DNA from 3 places in the Microvirgula aerodenitrificans DSM 15089 genome. Region 1 is predicted to be linked to each of the others. Evidence: predicted binding sites of a transcription regulator. Region 1 holds the regulator's gene; each other region holds the start of a gene.
What was found. The regulator HrcA, encoded in region 1, represses chaperone genes, less so after heat shock. The targets are predictions, from matches to a motif close to ATTAGCACTCGNNNNNNNCGAGTGCTAAT.

Region 1 (4,490 bases):
GTCATCGTGCTGCAGAATTCACTGAAATCGGCACTGGTTCCGTTCGCCACCGCCGCAAAACGGCGTACCGGTTATATCGGCGAAATGCGCTATGGCCTGCTGAACGACCTGCGCGAGCTGGACGAAAAAGCCCTGCCGGACATGGTCGGCCGCTTTGTCGCCCTCGGCGAAGATCGCGGCCAGCTGCCGCAACGACCGATCCCGCACCCTCGCCTGCGCACCGATCCCGCGTCGCAGATCGCCACCGTGGCCCGGCTCGGTCTCGATGCCGGCACCCCGGTAGTCGCCTTCTGTCCCGGCGCCGAATATGGCCCGGCCAAACGCTGGCCGGCCCGCCATTTCGCCACGCTGGCGCAGCAGTGCCGCGATGCCGGCATGCAGGTCTGGATTTTCGGCTCGGGCAAGGACCGGGACATCGCCGACGAAATCGTGCGTCTGGCCGGCGAGGACAGTGTGGTCAACCTGTGCGGCGTAACCCAGCTCGACGAGGCCATCGACCTGCTGTCACTGGCGCAGGTCGCCATCTGCAACGACTCCGGCCTGATGCATATCGCCGCGGCCCTGGACCTGCCGCTGGTCGCCATCTATGGCAGCTCCAGCCCCGATTTCACCCCGCCGCTGTCCGAACATGCCGAGATCGTGACCCTCAGCCTCGATTGCAGCCCGTGCTTCGAGCGCGTCTGTCCGCTCGGCCATATGGACTGCCTCAACAAGCTGGGGGCCGATATGGTATGGTCCGCACTCGATCAAGCCATTGCCAGAAAAACGAATGATTTTGCCCGTCCAGGACGATAACAGCCGTAAATCCGAACTGGTGCGCGTCGCCGCCGGTCTGTTCCGCGACCGCGGCTTCGAACGCACCACAGTCCGTGATATCGGCAATGCCGTCGGGCTCCAGTCGGGCAGTCTGTTCTATCATTTCCGCACCAAGGAAGAGATCCTGGTCGCGGTGATGGCGCTCGGCATCACCAGCACCACCGAGCAGCTGCGCGCCGCACTGGCGGCGGCCACGTCGCCGCGCGAAAAAGTGGCAGCCCTGGTCAACGTCCACCTGCACTCGCTGCTCGGTGAAAACCAGGCCGCACTGGAAGTGATGCTGTACGAGTGGCGCAGCGTGTCGCCGGAACAGAAACCGGGCCTGATCGTGCTGCGCGACCGCTACGAGGACCTGTGGCAGTCGGCGCTGGAAGAAGCCGTCGCCGCCGGCCTGATCCGCGCCGAAGACCCGCGCCTGCTGCGCCGCATGGTGCTGGGCTCGCTGCAGTGGAGCGTGCAGTGGTACAAGCGCGACGGCGACCTCAGCGTCGAGCAGCTGGCACAGCAGATGCTCGACATCCTGTTGCCGCCGCCGGACGGCCAGTAACCGGCTAGCGCGGTTTGCGGTCCCGCGTCTCGTAGCCGCGTGCCTCGACCGCGCGGCGCAGCTCGCCGACACCGATATCGACCAGCGCCGGCGCACCGGTCAGGCCGAACTCGATATGCGGCGGCAGGTCGGCGGTGCCGAAGCTTGGCAGGCACGACAGGCGCAGCGCCGGGTAGCGGGCGACCATCTCCTCCATCAGCCCGATCAGGTCGCCTTCGCGCGCCTGCAGGGCGACAAAGCCGTGCTCGACATCCGGTTCGTCATTGAACAGCCCCCGGTAATGGGTATCGAGCACCCACTCGATCATCGGCCATGCCATGCTCGGAAACCCCGGCACGAAGTGATGATTGCCGACGCTGAAGCCCGGAATCTGGTTGACCGGGTTCGGAATCAGCCGGCTGCCGGTCGGAAAATCGACCATGTGAATCCGGTGCGGATAGGCCTCCTCGCCAAAACGCGCCTCAAGAATCGCACGGCCGTCGGCATGCGTTTCCAGCTCCACGCCGGCCGCCGCCGCTGCGCAGGCCCGGGTGTAATCGTCCGGCGTGGCGCCGATGCCGCCAAAGCTGAACACCAGATCGTCCCCTGCCAGCGTGCGCTTGAGCGTCGCGGTAATGGCCTCCGGGGAGTCCGCCAGATACTCGGCCCAGTGGAGCCGCATGCCGCGTGCGGCCAGAATGCGGATCAGCGCCTGCAGATGCTTGTCCTGCCGCTTGCCGGACAACAGTTCGTCGCCGATGATGATTGCGCCTACCTTCATGAGGTCGACTCCGTGGCCGTGAATGGAGCGGGCAATCTATCTCTCCCGGTCTTTCCTGACAATGACCTGTCCCGATTCCCTCACCGTCGCGTAAAATCCCTGCATGCTCAATGAACGCGCGCAACGCCTGCTCAAATCGCTTGTCGAACGCTATATCGCTGACGGCCAGCCGGTCGGTTCGCGGACGCTGACCCAGATTTCCGGTCTCGACATCAGCCCGGCGACCATCCGCAACATCATGGCCGACCTGGAGTCGATGGGACTGATCGTCAGCCCGCACACCTCCGCCGGACGGGTACCGACCGCCAGGGGTTATCGCGTGTTCGTCGACAACCTGCTGACCATCCAGCCGATCGACCATATCGCCCGCCAGCAGATGGAACACGAGCTGCACCCCGACAGCCCGGCGCGGCTGGTCGCCGCCGCCTCGCAACTGCTGTCCGACCTGACCCATTTCGCCAGCGTGGTGGTCACGCCGCAGCGTGCCGACATGGCCTTCCGCCAGATCGAATTCCTGCGTCTGTCCGACCGCCGCGTGCTGCTGATCATCGTCACCCAGCTTGGCGATGTGCAGAACCATTTGCTGTTCACCGAACGCGACTACACCGCATCCGAACTGACCGAGGCGGCCAATTTCCTCAATCGCCACTACGCCGGCCAGTCGCTCGCCACCATCACTGTCGAACTGGAAAGCGAACTGGCCCGGCTGCAGGGGCATATCGCCCGGCTGATGAGTGCGGCCATCGATGCCGGCAAGAACTCGCTGAACAGCCAGGCCGACACGGTCGTGGTCAGTGGCGAACGCAATCTGCTGACCATCGACGAACTGACCAGCGACCTCGGTTCGCTGCGTCAGCTGTTCGACATGTTCGAGCACAAGACCGAACTGCTGCGTCTGCTGAGCCAGAGCCGCGGCGCCCAGGGCGTGCAGCTGTTCATCGGCGACGAATCCGGCGTCCACACGCTGGACGGCTGTTCGGTGGTCACCGCACCGTATTCGATCAATGGCCAGCTGGTCGGCACGCTGGGCGTGATCGGCCCGACACGCATGGCCTACGAACGGGTGATCCCGATCGTCGACATCACCGCCCGGCTGGTGTCCGGCGCGCTGTCCCACTCCTGAATTCCCTTTGACCGGCGCCGATGGCGCCATTCCGACAGGATGCTGTAATGAAACGTCTGCTGCTCCCCGCCCTCTTCGCGCTCGCCGCCCCCGCCTTCGCCGACGAGGCGCTGCTCGCCCGTCCCGAGGCCCAGGCCTTCGTGGAGCGCACGGCCAGAGAGCAGGGACTCGACCGCGCGGCAGTGGCCGACGCACTGCGCCAGGCCGTGATCAAGCCGAACATCGTCGGCATTCTCGACCGCCCGAGCACCGCCCGGCCGTGGTACCAGTTTCGCCCGGCCCACGTGAACACCCGGCTCGCCAGCGAAGGCGCCGCCTTCTGGCAACAGAACGCGAGCTGGCTGGAACTGGCGGAGAACCGCTACCAGGTCGACCCGGCGGTCATTGTCGCCATCATCGGCATCGAGACCGGCTATGGCCGCAACATGGGCAGCTTCCGCGTGCTCGACGCGCTGGCCACCATCGGCTTCAACTACCCGCGCCGCGCCGACTACTTCCAGGGCGAGCTATCCGCCTTCCTGCGCCTGGCACGCGACGAGAACGGTGACCCGACATCGTTCAAGGGGTCGTACGCCGGCGCGATGGGCATGCCGCAGTTCATGCCGTCCAGCTTCCGCAAATGGGCGGTGGACCTGAACGGCGATGGCAAGCGCGATATCTGGAGCACACCGGCCGATGCCATCGGCTCGGTCGCCAACTACCTGCAGCAGCACGGCTGGCAGCATGGTGCCGACATCCTGCTGCCGGCAGCGCTGCCGGCCGGCCTTGCCGATACACTGGCGGCCGACAAGTTCAACCTGCACTACAGCGTTGGCGAACTGAAGAAAATGGGGGTGCAGATCGACGCCGACATCGCCGACCCGGTACTCGGCGTGGTGTTCCCGCTGGAAGTTTCCGCCGGCAACACCCAGTATTGGCTCGGTTTGCAGAACTTCTACACCATCACCCGCTACAACAAGAGCACGCTGTATGCGACTGCTGTCGCCCAGCTGTCGCAGGACATCGCCCAGCGGCGCGGCGCGCAACTCGCCGTGCAATAAACTGCGAACAATGGCGGCAGACGGCCCGGCTTCCTGCCGCCATTGTAGCGAACGGTATTTACCGATCCGTTTTATTTACCGGACAACAAGTATCTGCTTTATCTGCCCGGGCAATTCCAATTACAGATTCAGAATTAACCTGTCCAGAAGCAGTACTCCCTCATTTCATTCCGTTAGCCGCTGACTCTAAATATCACCCTTGCC
Region 2 (4,490 bases), on a different contig from region 1:
GTAGACCTTGCTCACCACCACGCTCGGCTCGTCGCCGGCGTTGGCGACGATCTGGCGCAGCGGAGCTTCGATCGCCTTCAGCACGATCTGGATACCGGCGTCCTGTTCGGCATTGCTGCCCTTCAGGTTGCTCAGGTTGCCACGGGCGCGCAGCAGGGCCACGCCGCCGCCAGGAACGATGCCTTCTTCAACGGCGGCACGGGTCGCGTGCAGCGCGTCTTCGACGCGGGCCTTCTTTTCCTTCATTTCGACTTCGGTCGCGGCACCGACCTTGATCACGGCCACGCCGCCGGCCAGCTTGGCCACGCGTTCCTGCAGCTTTTCGCGGTCGTAGTCGCTGGTCGCTTCTTCGATCTGCTTGCGGATCTGGTCGACACGCGCCTTGATGGCGGCTTCCTGGCCGGCACCGTCGATCAGCGTGGTGTTTTCCTTGCCGATTTCGACGCGCTTGGCCTGGCCCAGCTGTTCCAGCGTGGCCTTTTCCAGCGTCAGGCCGACTTCTTCGGCGATCACGGTGCCGCCGGTCAGGATGGCGATGTCTTCCAGCATGGCCTTGCGACGGTCGCCGAAGCCCGGTGCCTTGACGGCCACGGTCTTCAGGATGCCGCGGATGTTGTTGACCACCAGGGTAGCCAGCGCTTCACCATCGACGTCTTCAGCGATGATCAGCAGCGGACGGCCCGACTTGGCCACCTGTTCCAGCACCGGCAGCAGGTCGCGGATGTTCGAGATCTTCTTGTCGAACAGCAGCACGAACGGGTTGTCGAGCTGGGCGATCTGTTTTTCCGGCTGGTTGATGAAGTACGGGCTCAGGTAGCCGCGGTCGAACTGCATGCCTTCGACCACGTCGAGTTCGTCTTCCAGGCCCGAACCGTCTTCAACGGTGATCACGCCTTCCTTGCCGACCTTTTCCATCGCGGCGGCGATCTTTTCACCGATCACGCTGTCGCTGTTGGCCGAAATCGCGCCGACCTGGGCGATTTCCTTGCCGGTCGCGCACGGCTTGGAGATTTTTTTCAGTTCTTCAACGATGGCGATGACCGCCTTGTCGATGCCGCGCTTCAGGTCCATCGGGTTCATGCCGGCGGCAACGTACTTCATGCCTTCCTGCACGACGGCCTGGGCCAGCACGGTCGCGGTGGTGGTGCCGTCACCGGCAACGTCGTTGGTCTTGGAAGCCACTTCCTTGACCATTTGCGCGCCCATGTTTTCGAAGCGGTCCTTCAGTTCGATTTCCTTGGCGACCGACACACCGTCCTTGGTGATGGTCGGCGAGCCGAAGCTGCGCTCCAGCACCACATTGCGGCCCTTCGGGCCCAGGGTCACCTTGACGGCGTCAGCCAGCACGTTGACACCAATGACCATCTTGGCACGAGCGGAATCACCGAATTTTACGTCTTTTGCAGCCATGTTCTTTTACTCCAGGAAATTGGATCGGGACAACGGGACGGGACCGGGTCGATTACTCGACGATGCCCATCACGTCTTCTTCGCGCATCACCAGCAGCTCTTCGCCGTCAACCTTGACGGTCTGGCCGGCGTACTTGCCGAAGATGACCTTGTCGCCCTTCTTGAGCTCCAGCGGACGGCGTTCGCCGTTTTCCAGAATCTTGCCATTGCCGGCGGCGACGACTTCACCCATGTCCGGCTTTTCTGCCGCGTTGCCCGGCAACACGATGCCCGAAGCGGTTTTCTCTTCGGCTTCGAGGCGTTTGATCACAACACGGTCATGCAGGGGGCGGATTACCATGGAAAAACTCTCCTGTACTCGAGTAGTTATCTGAAACAATCAGAAAACACTAAAAAAATCAGCGATTTGGCACGAGCGACTGGCACTCGTCCGTTGCGAGTGCCAATGGTATGGGCGAGGAAAGGGCTTTTCAAGGGTTGGCGGGCAAAAAAATTGCGGCGAATGGCCGCCGCACTGCGCTACCAGCTCATGTGCATGACGAGTTCGGCACGGCGGGCACCGCCGTGGCCGCCCGGTGCGCCCTGCCAGTCCAGGCTGCCGCGCACGCTGGTTTGTTTGCCCAGCCGGATGTCCAGACCGGCCCCGGCATCGGCCAGCATGCCGCGCATGCCGGTCCGGAACGGAAGATAGCCGTTGCCGGAAGAGAAGGATGCGCCCGGCCTGGCGGCGGACTCCCGGCCCAGCCCGGCACGAACCCAGACCGATGACGACGGCGATGCCGCATGCTCGCCGAGCAGACCGACCCGGGTCTGCAGCGACTCCATCCCGCCGAAGCGGACCTGGGCCGCACCATCGGACGCCGCGTCCAGCCGGATGCGCTGGTAGCTCAGCCGGACCTGAGGCGTCAGCCGCCAGGACGGGTCGACCCGCAGCGGGAAGCCGGCCTCCAGTGACACTGCGCCGCCATGGCCGCGGCTGTGCAGCGGCCGCACCTGGGCGGAGACGGAACGCACGCGGTATTGACTGGCCTGGGCCACGGCATCGACATAGGCCCCGCTGTCGGCCTGCCAGTTCCAGTAGCCGCCCAGCGTGCGCCCGTCGAGCTGGTCATGGCCGGCACGACGACCGTCATCGTGATCGACGGTGGCGCTGGCCTGGCCGATGGCCAGATACAACCCGCCACGCAGCACCGAGCCGTCCCGCCCATGACGGAGCAGCAGGTCATGACCAGCCTGCAGTGCCTGCAACTCGCTCGCATACCGCGGCCCGTTCGCCAGTATGCCGCCGCCATCGTAGTGGCCCGCCTCGTTGATCGCCCGCCCCCAGGCCGCCGGCAACGGCCGGGTGGTGGCCAGATTCGTCGCCCGGACCTCGCGCGTCGCCAGCATCGTCTGGCCATAGGCCAGCGCCATGGCCGGCACGACGGCATACAGCGAGGTTTCACCGCGGTAGTCGGGTCTTTTGCCATCATCCGGCGTATCCGCCTCATCGCTGCGCTCCGAACGCAGATACCAGTTGTCCGCCGTACCGGCCCCCTGGCCGCCGCGATACAGGCGGTAGGCGTACGGACCGGCCAGTACCGGCGCGTCGAGCCGGAACGCCTGAGCCCCGGTTTGCCCCCCGTTGCCGGTTTCGATCAGCAGGATGCCATCGCCCCGGGTCTGGGCACCGGCACCACCGACATTGACTACCTGCAGTGCGGTCTCGCCACTGGCGCGACCGCCATCCAGCAGTACGCGGTCAGCCGGCGAATCATCGCCGTCCAGCCGGGCATGAACCCGCAGCCAGGCAGAGCCGGTGCCACGGTAGTCACCTTGCAGCACCAGCGCATTGCCGACACCGGCACCGCCGAGCAGGATGCCGCCCCGGTTGTCCAGCGCCCCGCGGATTTCCAGTCTGCCGGTCCCGGACAGCCGCGTCGCAGCGTCAGCCACCACCAGATAGCCGTCGTTGCCGACATCGCCGACCACGACGCCGTAGCCACCCAGCACCGCCCCGCCGGCAACCGTGACCGGGCCGCCGCCTCCCAGCGTCGCGGCGGCATTGTCCAGTAGCAGTCCGCCGCCCTCAATGCGGGTACCGCCACGGTGATCGAGCCCCTGCCCGGCCAGCACGACACCGCTGCCGCGCTTAACCAGTTCGCCGGCCCCGGTCAGCGCATTCAGCAGCCGTCCCTCACCGGCAACGTCGAGAAGCAGCACACCCTCATCCGTCACACTGGCGCTGCCGAGCTGTCGCGTGTCGGTCACGGTCAGCCGGCTGTCGGCATCGATGTCGAAGCGACCGGCAAAGCCGTCATTGGCGCCGGACAGCGTCAGGCCGCTCTGCACCAGTTGCACATCCCCCCGGCCATCCAGCGCATTGGACAGCACGCCATTTGCCGCGTCGAAGCGCAGCGTGCCATCGTTGAAAATGCCGCCGCGTCCCAGCCCGCCGACATCGTCCACGACTGCGCTGGCGCCTGCCGCGATCTGCGTCGTTACCGCCAGCGCAGGATTGGCACCCTCCAGCCGCAGCTCGCCACCGGTCAGGGTCAGCAGGCCGCTGCCGGACAGCGTGCCGGCCGCGATGCGGCCGCCATTGCCGATACTCAGCCCGCCGCCGTCGAACGCCACGCGCGACCCGGTCCGGGCTTCGAGGCGGCCCGAGCCCCAGGGCGGCAGTACCGACAGCTGGCCGCCGGACAGCTGCAGATCGCCATCAATCAGCAATTCCCCCACGCCCTGCACATGCCCGTTGGCTGCAACGGTCGCCCCGGCATCGATGCGCAGCTGCGAGGTCTGTCCGAGCACATTGTCGTTGCCCAGTACCAGTGTCTTGCCGGAGACCTGCGTGGTGCCGGTGTAAGTGTTGGCCGCATTGTTCAGGGTAATGCTGCCGGCAGCCTCGATCAGCAGATTGCCGCTGCCGGTCAGCCTGGCATGCAGCGTCGAACCCGCCAGGGTGCCGTCGTCCCCGGTCAGGTGCAGCAGCTGGCCGGCCTGTATGTCGAGCCGGTGCAGGCCGTAGCCGACATACAGCCCGTCGTTGCCGGCACCGGTACCCAGATAAAAGCCATAGTCGCCAACGGCAACGGCCA
Region 3 (4,490 bases), on a different contig from region 1:
GACACCGCGCCCGACACCGCGCCCGAAGCCGCGGACACGCCCGACACACCGGTCCCGGCAGCAGCCGAACCGGTGAACACTGTGCCCGAGCCGGTTGCGGTCGTCGAATCCACCCCGGTCCCGCCTGTTGCTGCGGAACCGGAGCCGGAACCGGCAGGCACGGAGACGGCCCGGCGCCCATCATGGACCGAGCGCCTGAAGGCCGGCTTGTCGAAAACCCGCGACAAGCTCGGCAAGCAGTTTGCCGGCCTGTTCGGTGGCGGCAAGATCGACGAGGACTTGTACGAGGAACTGGAAGCCGTGCTGCTGACCGCCGACATGGGCGTCAGCGCCACCCAGCATCTGCTGGACGACGTGCGCAAGCGGGTCTCGCTGAGGGGGCTCAAGGATGCCAGCGAGCTGAAGGGCGCGCTGAAGGATGCCCTTCTCGATCTGATCGGCCCGCTGGAGAAGCCGCTCGACCTGCAGCGCGCCGCCCCGCTGGTCATCATGATGGCCGGTGTCAACGGCGCCGGCAAAACCACGTCGATCGGCAAGCTGGCCAAGTACTTCCAGACCCTGGACAAGCGCGTGCTGCTTGCCGCCGGCGACACCTTCCGTGCCGCCGCGCGCGAGCAGCTGGCGGAGTGGGGGACGCGCAACAATGTGACCGTGGTCTCGCAGCAGGGCGGGGACGCGGCCGCCGTGTGCTACGACGCGATCCAGGCCGCCATCGCGCGCAAGATCGACATCGTGCTGGCCGATACGGCCGGCCGGCTGCCGACGCAGTTGCACCTGATGGAAGAGATCAAGAAGGTCAAGCGCGTCTGCAACAAGGCGCTGCCGGACGCGCCGCACGAAATCCTGCTGGTGCTGGATGCCAATATCGGCCAGAACGCCGTGCAGCAGGTCAAGGCCTTCGACGACGCGCTCGGCCTGACCGGCCTGATCCTGACCAAGCTGGACGGCACGGCCAAGGGTGGCGCCATTGCCGCCATCGCCCGCGAACGCCCGATCCCGATGTACTTTATCGGCGTTGGCGAAACCCTCGACGACTTGCGGCCGTTCTCGGCACGCGACTACGTCGACGCCCTGTTCGACTGAGCACGAGAGCCATGATCAAATTCGACCAAGTCACCAAGCGCTATCCCGGCAGTATCGACGCCATCAAGGGCCTGAGCTTCCAGATCGATCGCGGCGAGATGGTGTTTCTCGCCGGCCACTCCGGCGCCGGCAAGTCCACGCTGCTGAAGCTGATCTCCGGCATCGAGCGCGCGACGATGGGCAATGTGGTGGTCAACGGCCAGAACCTGTCCAAGCTGCGCGCCAGCCAGCTGCCGTACGTACGCCAGCATATCGGCGTGGTGTTCCAGGATCACAAGATCCTCTACGACCGCAGCGTGTTCGACAATGTGATGCTGCCGCTGGACATCATCGGCTTCGACCGTCGCGAATCGACCCGCCGCGTTCATGCGGCGCTGGACAAGGTCGGCCTGCTCGGCAAGGAAAAGACCAATCCGATCCGCCTGTCCGGTGGCGAGCAGCAGCGGCTGTGCATCGCCCGCGCCGTGGTCCACCGCCCCAGCATCCTGCTGGCCGACGAGCCGTCGGCCAACCTCGACCGCGCCTATGCGCTCGACATCATGGAACTGTTCAAGTCCTTCCACCAGGTCGGCGCCACCGTGGTCATTTCCGCCCACGACGAAACCCTGATGGCCGACTATGGCCGTCGCATCATCCGCCTGGCCCATGGAGCGTTCGCCGCATGAAACACTCGCTGATCCTGAACTGGCAGTCGGCCCGCCGCGCGCTGACCGGCTTTTTCCGCCAGCCGTTCGGCAATCTGCTGACGCTGTTGCTGCTCGCCGTGGCCCTGTCGCTGCCGCTCGGTCTGTACCAGACGGTCAAGGGCCTGTCGGCCTGGGCCGGCCAGCTGACCTCGGTCCCGCAAATGACGCTGTTCATGGAACTGTCGGCCGACACCGCCGACGTCAAGGCGGTCGAGGCGGCGCTGAAGCAGCATCCCGGCGTGGCCAGCATCGAGTTCGTCGGCCGCGATACGGCGCTGAAAGGGCTGCTGGCGCGCAACGGGCTGGACGGCATGCAGGACGGCCTCGGCGGCAATCCGCTGCCGGATGCGTTTATCGTGACGCCGAAGGACATGCCGGCCACGCAGCTTGAGCATCTGCAGCGCGAACTGTCCGGGCTGCCGCTGGTCGAACTGGCCCAGTTCGATGCGTCGTGGGCACACAAGCTGGACGCCATCCTGACCCTGGGCCGGCAACTGCTGCTCGGGCTCGGCATCGTGCTGGCGGTCGCGCTGGTGCTGGTGACCCACAACACCATCCGCCTGCAGGTTCTGGCGCGGCGCGACGAGATAGAAGTCGCCAAGCTGATTGGTGCGACCAACGGCTTTATCCGTCGTCCGTTCATGTATCACGCGCTGTGGCAGGGCATTTTCGCCGCGCTGATCGCCTGGGGGCTGTCGGCCGGTTTCGCCAGCATGGCCAGCCCGGCGCTGGGCCAGATCGCCACGCTGTACGGGTCGCAGGCCCGGCTGGCGCCACTCGATGCCGACGAGATCGCCATCCTGATCGCCGCCAGCGCGCTGCTGACCATGCTCGGCGCCCGCCTGGCGGTCAACCACCACCTGCGGCAGCTGACACCGCACTGAGATCCCGGCCGCCGACGATTAAGTCCGGGCTAAGCCCTGGTGGGCAGACTGGGTTTCCCGGGCAGGACGACAGCCGTCGACCTGCCCTGCTGGATTTTTGCGCTGGCCAATCATAGTCTTGAGCTATGTTGTCGATAAAAAATGACTGGCCGGCGAAACCGGATGCTTTTAGCAGTCTCCCGATGTGAGTGCTAGAATCGAGCGTTGAAGGAGGATATCCACTTGATGAATGCCACGATGAACCTGCCGGTACCGTCTGCCAATGGCAGCCTAGATCAGTACATTGCGGCCGTGAACAGCGTTCCGATGCTGACGCAAGAGGAAGAACTCGAACTCGCTACCCGCTTCCAGCAGGACGAAGACCTTGAAGCCGCGCGGCAACTGGTGCTGTCGCACCTGCGCGTGGTGGTCTCGATCTCGCGCGGCTACGCCGGCTATGGCCTGCCGCAGGCCGACCTGATCCAGGAAGGCAATATCGGCCTGATGAAAGCGGTCAAACGCTTCGAGCCGACCCGCGGCGTGCGCCTGTTCTCGTTCGCCGTCCACTGGATCAAGGCCGAAATACACGAATTCATCCTGCGCAACTGGCGCCTGGTGCGCATCGCGACCACCAAGCCGCAGCGCAAGCTGTTCTTCAATCTGCGCTCGATGAAGCAGGGCTTCTCGGCACTGTCGGACAAGGAAGCGCAGCGCATCGCCGACGACCTCGGCGTCAAGCCGGAAGAAGTCCGCGAAATGGAAACGCGGCTGTCCGGTCAGGACATCGCGCTGCTGGCCGATGATGGCGACGAAGACGGCTACGCGCCGATCGACTGGCTGGCCGACCACGAAAGCGAGCCGACGCGCGAAATCGAACGCAAGGCCTATGACCGCCTGCAGCGCGAAGGCATCGAGGAAGCCCTGGCCAGCCTCGACGCACGCAGCCGCCGCATCATCGAGGCGCGCTGGCTGCAGGACGATGGCGGCCTGACGCTGCACGACCTGGCGGGCGAATTCGGTGTGTCCGCCGAGCGCATCCGCCAGATCGAGGCCAAGGCACTGAAGAAGATGCAGATGACGATGGTTGCCGGCTGATCGCCGCCACATCAACGAAAAAGCCCGCACATTCGCGGGCTTTTTTCTTTCCACTCACTGCCATGGCAATCCGCTGACCCGGCTGAATATCTCACCGTCGCGGGGGGAGAAGAACACCAGCACGATGCGCTCGGGCTGGGCCATGCTCGCGCACCAGTCAGCCAGCACCCCGGCCACGACCTGTGCCGCATCGACATGCGGATAGCCGTAGATGCCGGTCGAGATGGCCGGGAAGGCAATGCTGGCGCACTCCAGTGCCGCCGCCCGTGCAAGCGCATTGCGGTAGCAGGCGGCCAGCAGCGCCGCTTCATCCCCGCCATGCCGGCCCCAGACCGGTCCGACCGTATGCAGCACATAGCGCGCCGGCAGCCGGCCCCCGGTCGTTTCCACCACCTGCCCGGTCGGCAGTCCGTCCGGCAGCACCGTCTCGCGCAGGCGCCGGCAATCGGCAAGGATGGCCGGCCCGCCGGCCCGGTGGATGGCGCCATCCACCCCGCCACCGCCCATCAGCCCCGAATTGGCGGCATTGACGATGACATCCACTTCAATCTGCGTCAGGTCACCCACGCAAATGCGGACCCGATCAGCCGGCAAACCGGCAGGTGTGATTTTGTCCATGGACTTGTCCGGCACCTCAAAAAACGTATAATAGCGCCTCGTTGGGCCGGTAGCTCAGTTGGGAGAGCGTAGCGTTCGCAATGCTAAGGTCGTGAGTTCGATCCTCATCCGGTCCACCAGAGAACACCCGATAAAAAACGCATTA

Region 2: the regulator HrcA is predicted to act here: its motif matches at 1,829-1,857, upstream of groES (co-chaperone GroES).
Region 3: the regulator HrcA is predicted to act here: its motif matches at 2,821-2,849, upstream of rpoH (RNA polymerase sigma factor RpoH).

What each region holds. Positions count from the first base shown of each region.
Region 1 covers NZ_JHVK01000035.1:13,697-18,186, forward strand. The annotation lists gene waaF (lipopolysaccharide heptosyltransferase II) at 1-795, shown strand, start outside; gene Q352_RS0116870 (TetR/AcrR family transcriptional regulator) at 770-1,363, shown strand; gene Q352_RS0116875 (competence/damage-inducible protein A) at 1,368-2,123, opposite strand; gene hrcA (heat-inducible transcriptional repressor HrcA) at 2,227-3,246, shown strand; gene mltB (lytic murein transglycosylase B) at 3,294-4,286, shown strand.
Region 2 covers NZ_JHVK01000001.1:100,475-104,964, reverse strand. The annotation lists gene groL (chaperonin GroEL) at 1-1,410, opposite strand, end outside; gene groES (co-chaperone GroES) at 1,463-1,750, opposite strand; gene Q352_RS0100495 (autotransporter outer membrane beta-barrel domain-containing protein) at 1,930-4,490, opposite strand, start outside.
Region 3 covers NZ_JHVK01000004.1:4,646-9,135, forward strand. The annotation lists gene ftsY (signal recognition particle-docking protein FtsY) at 1-1,083, shown strand, start outside; gene ftsE (cell division ATP-binding protein FtsE) at 1,095-1,748, shown strand; gene ftsX (permease-like cell division protein FtsX) at 1,745-2,653, shown strand; gene rpoH (RNA polymerase sigma factor RpoH) at 2,879-3,727, shown strand; gene Q352_RS0105480 (O-acetyl-ADP-ribose deacetylase) at 3,782-4,345, opposite strand; tRNA gene Q352_RS0105485 (tRNA-Ala) at 4,389-4,464, shown strand.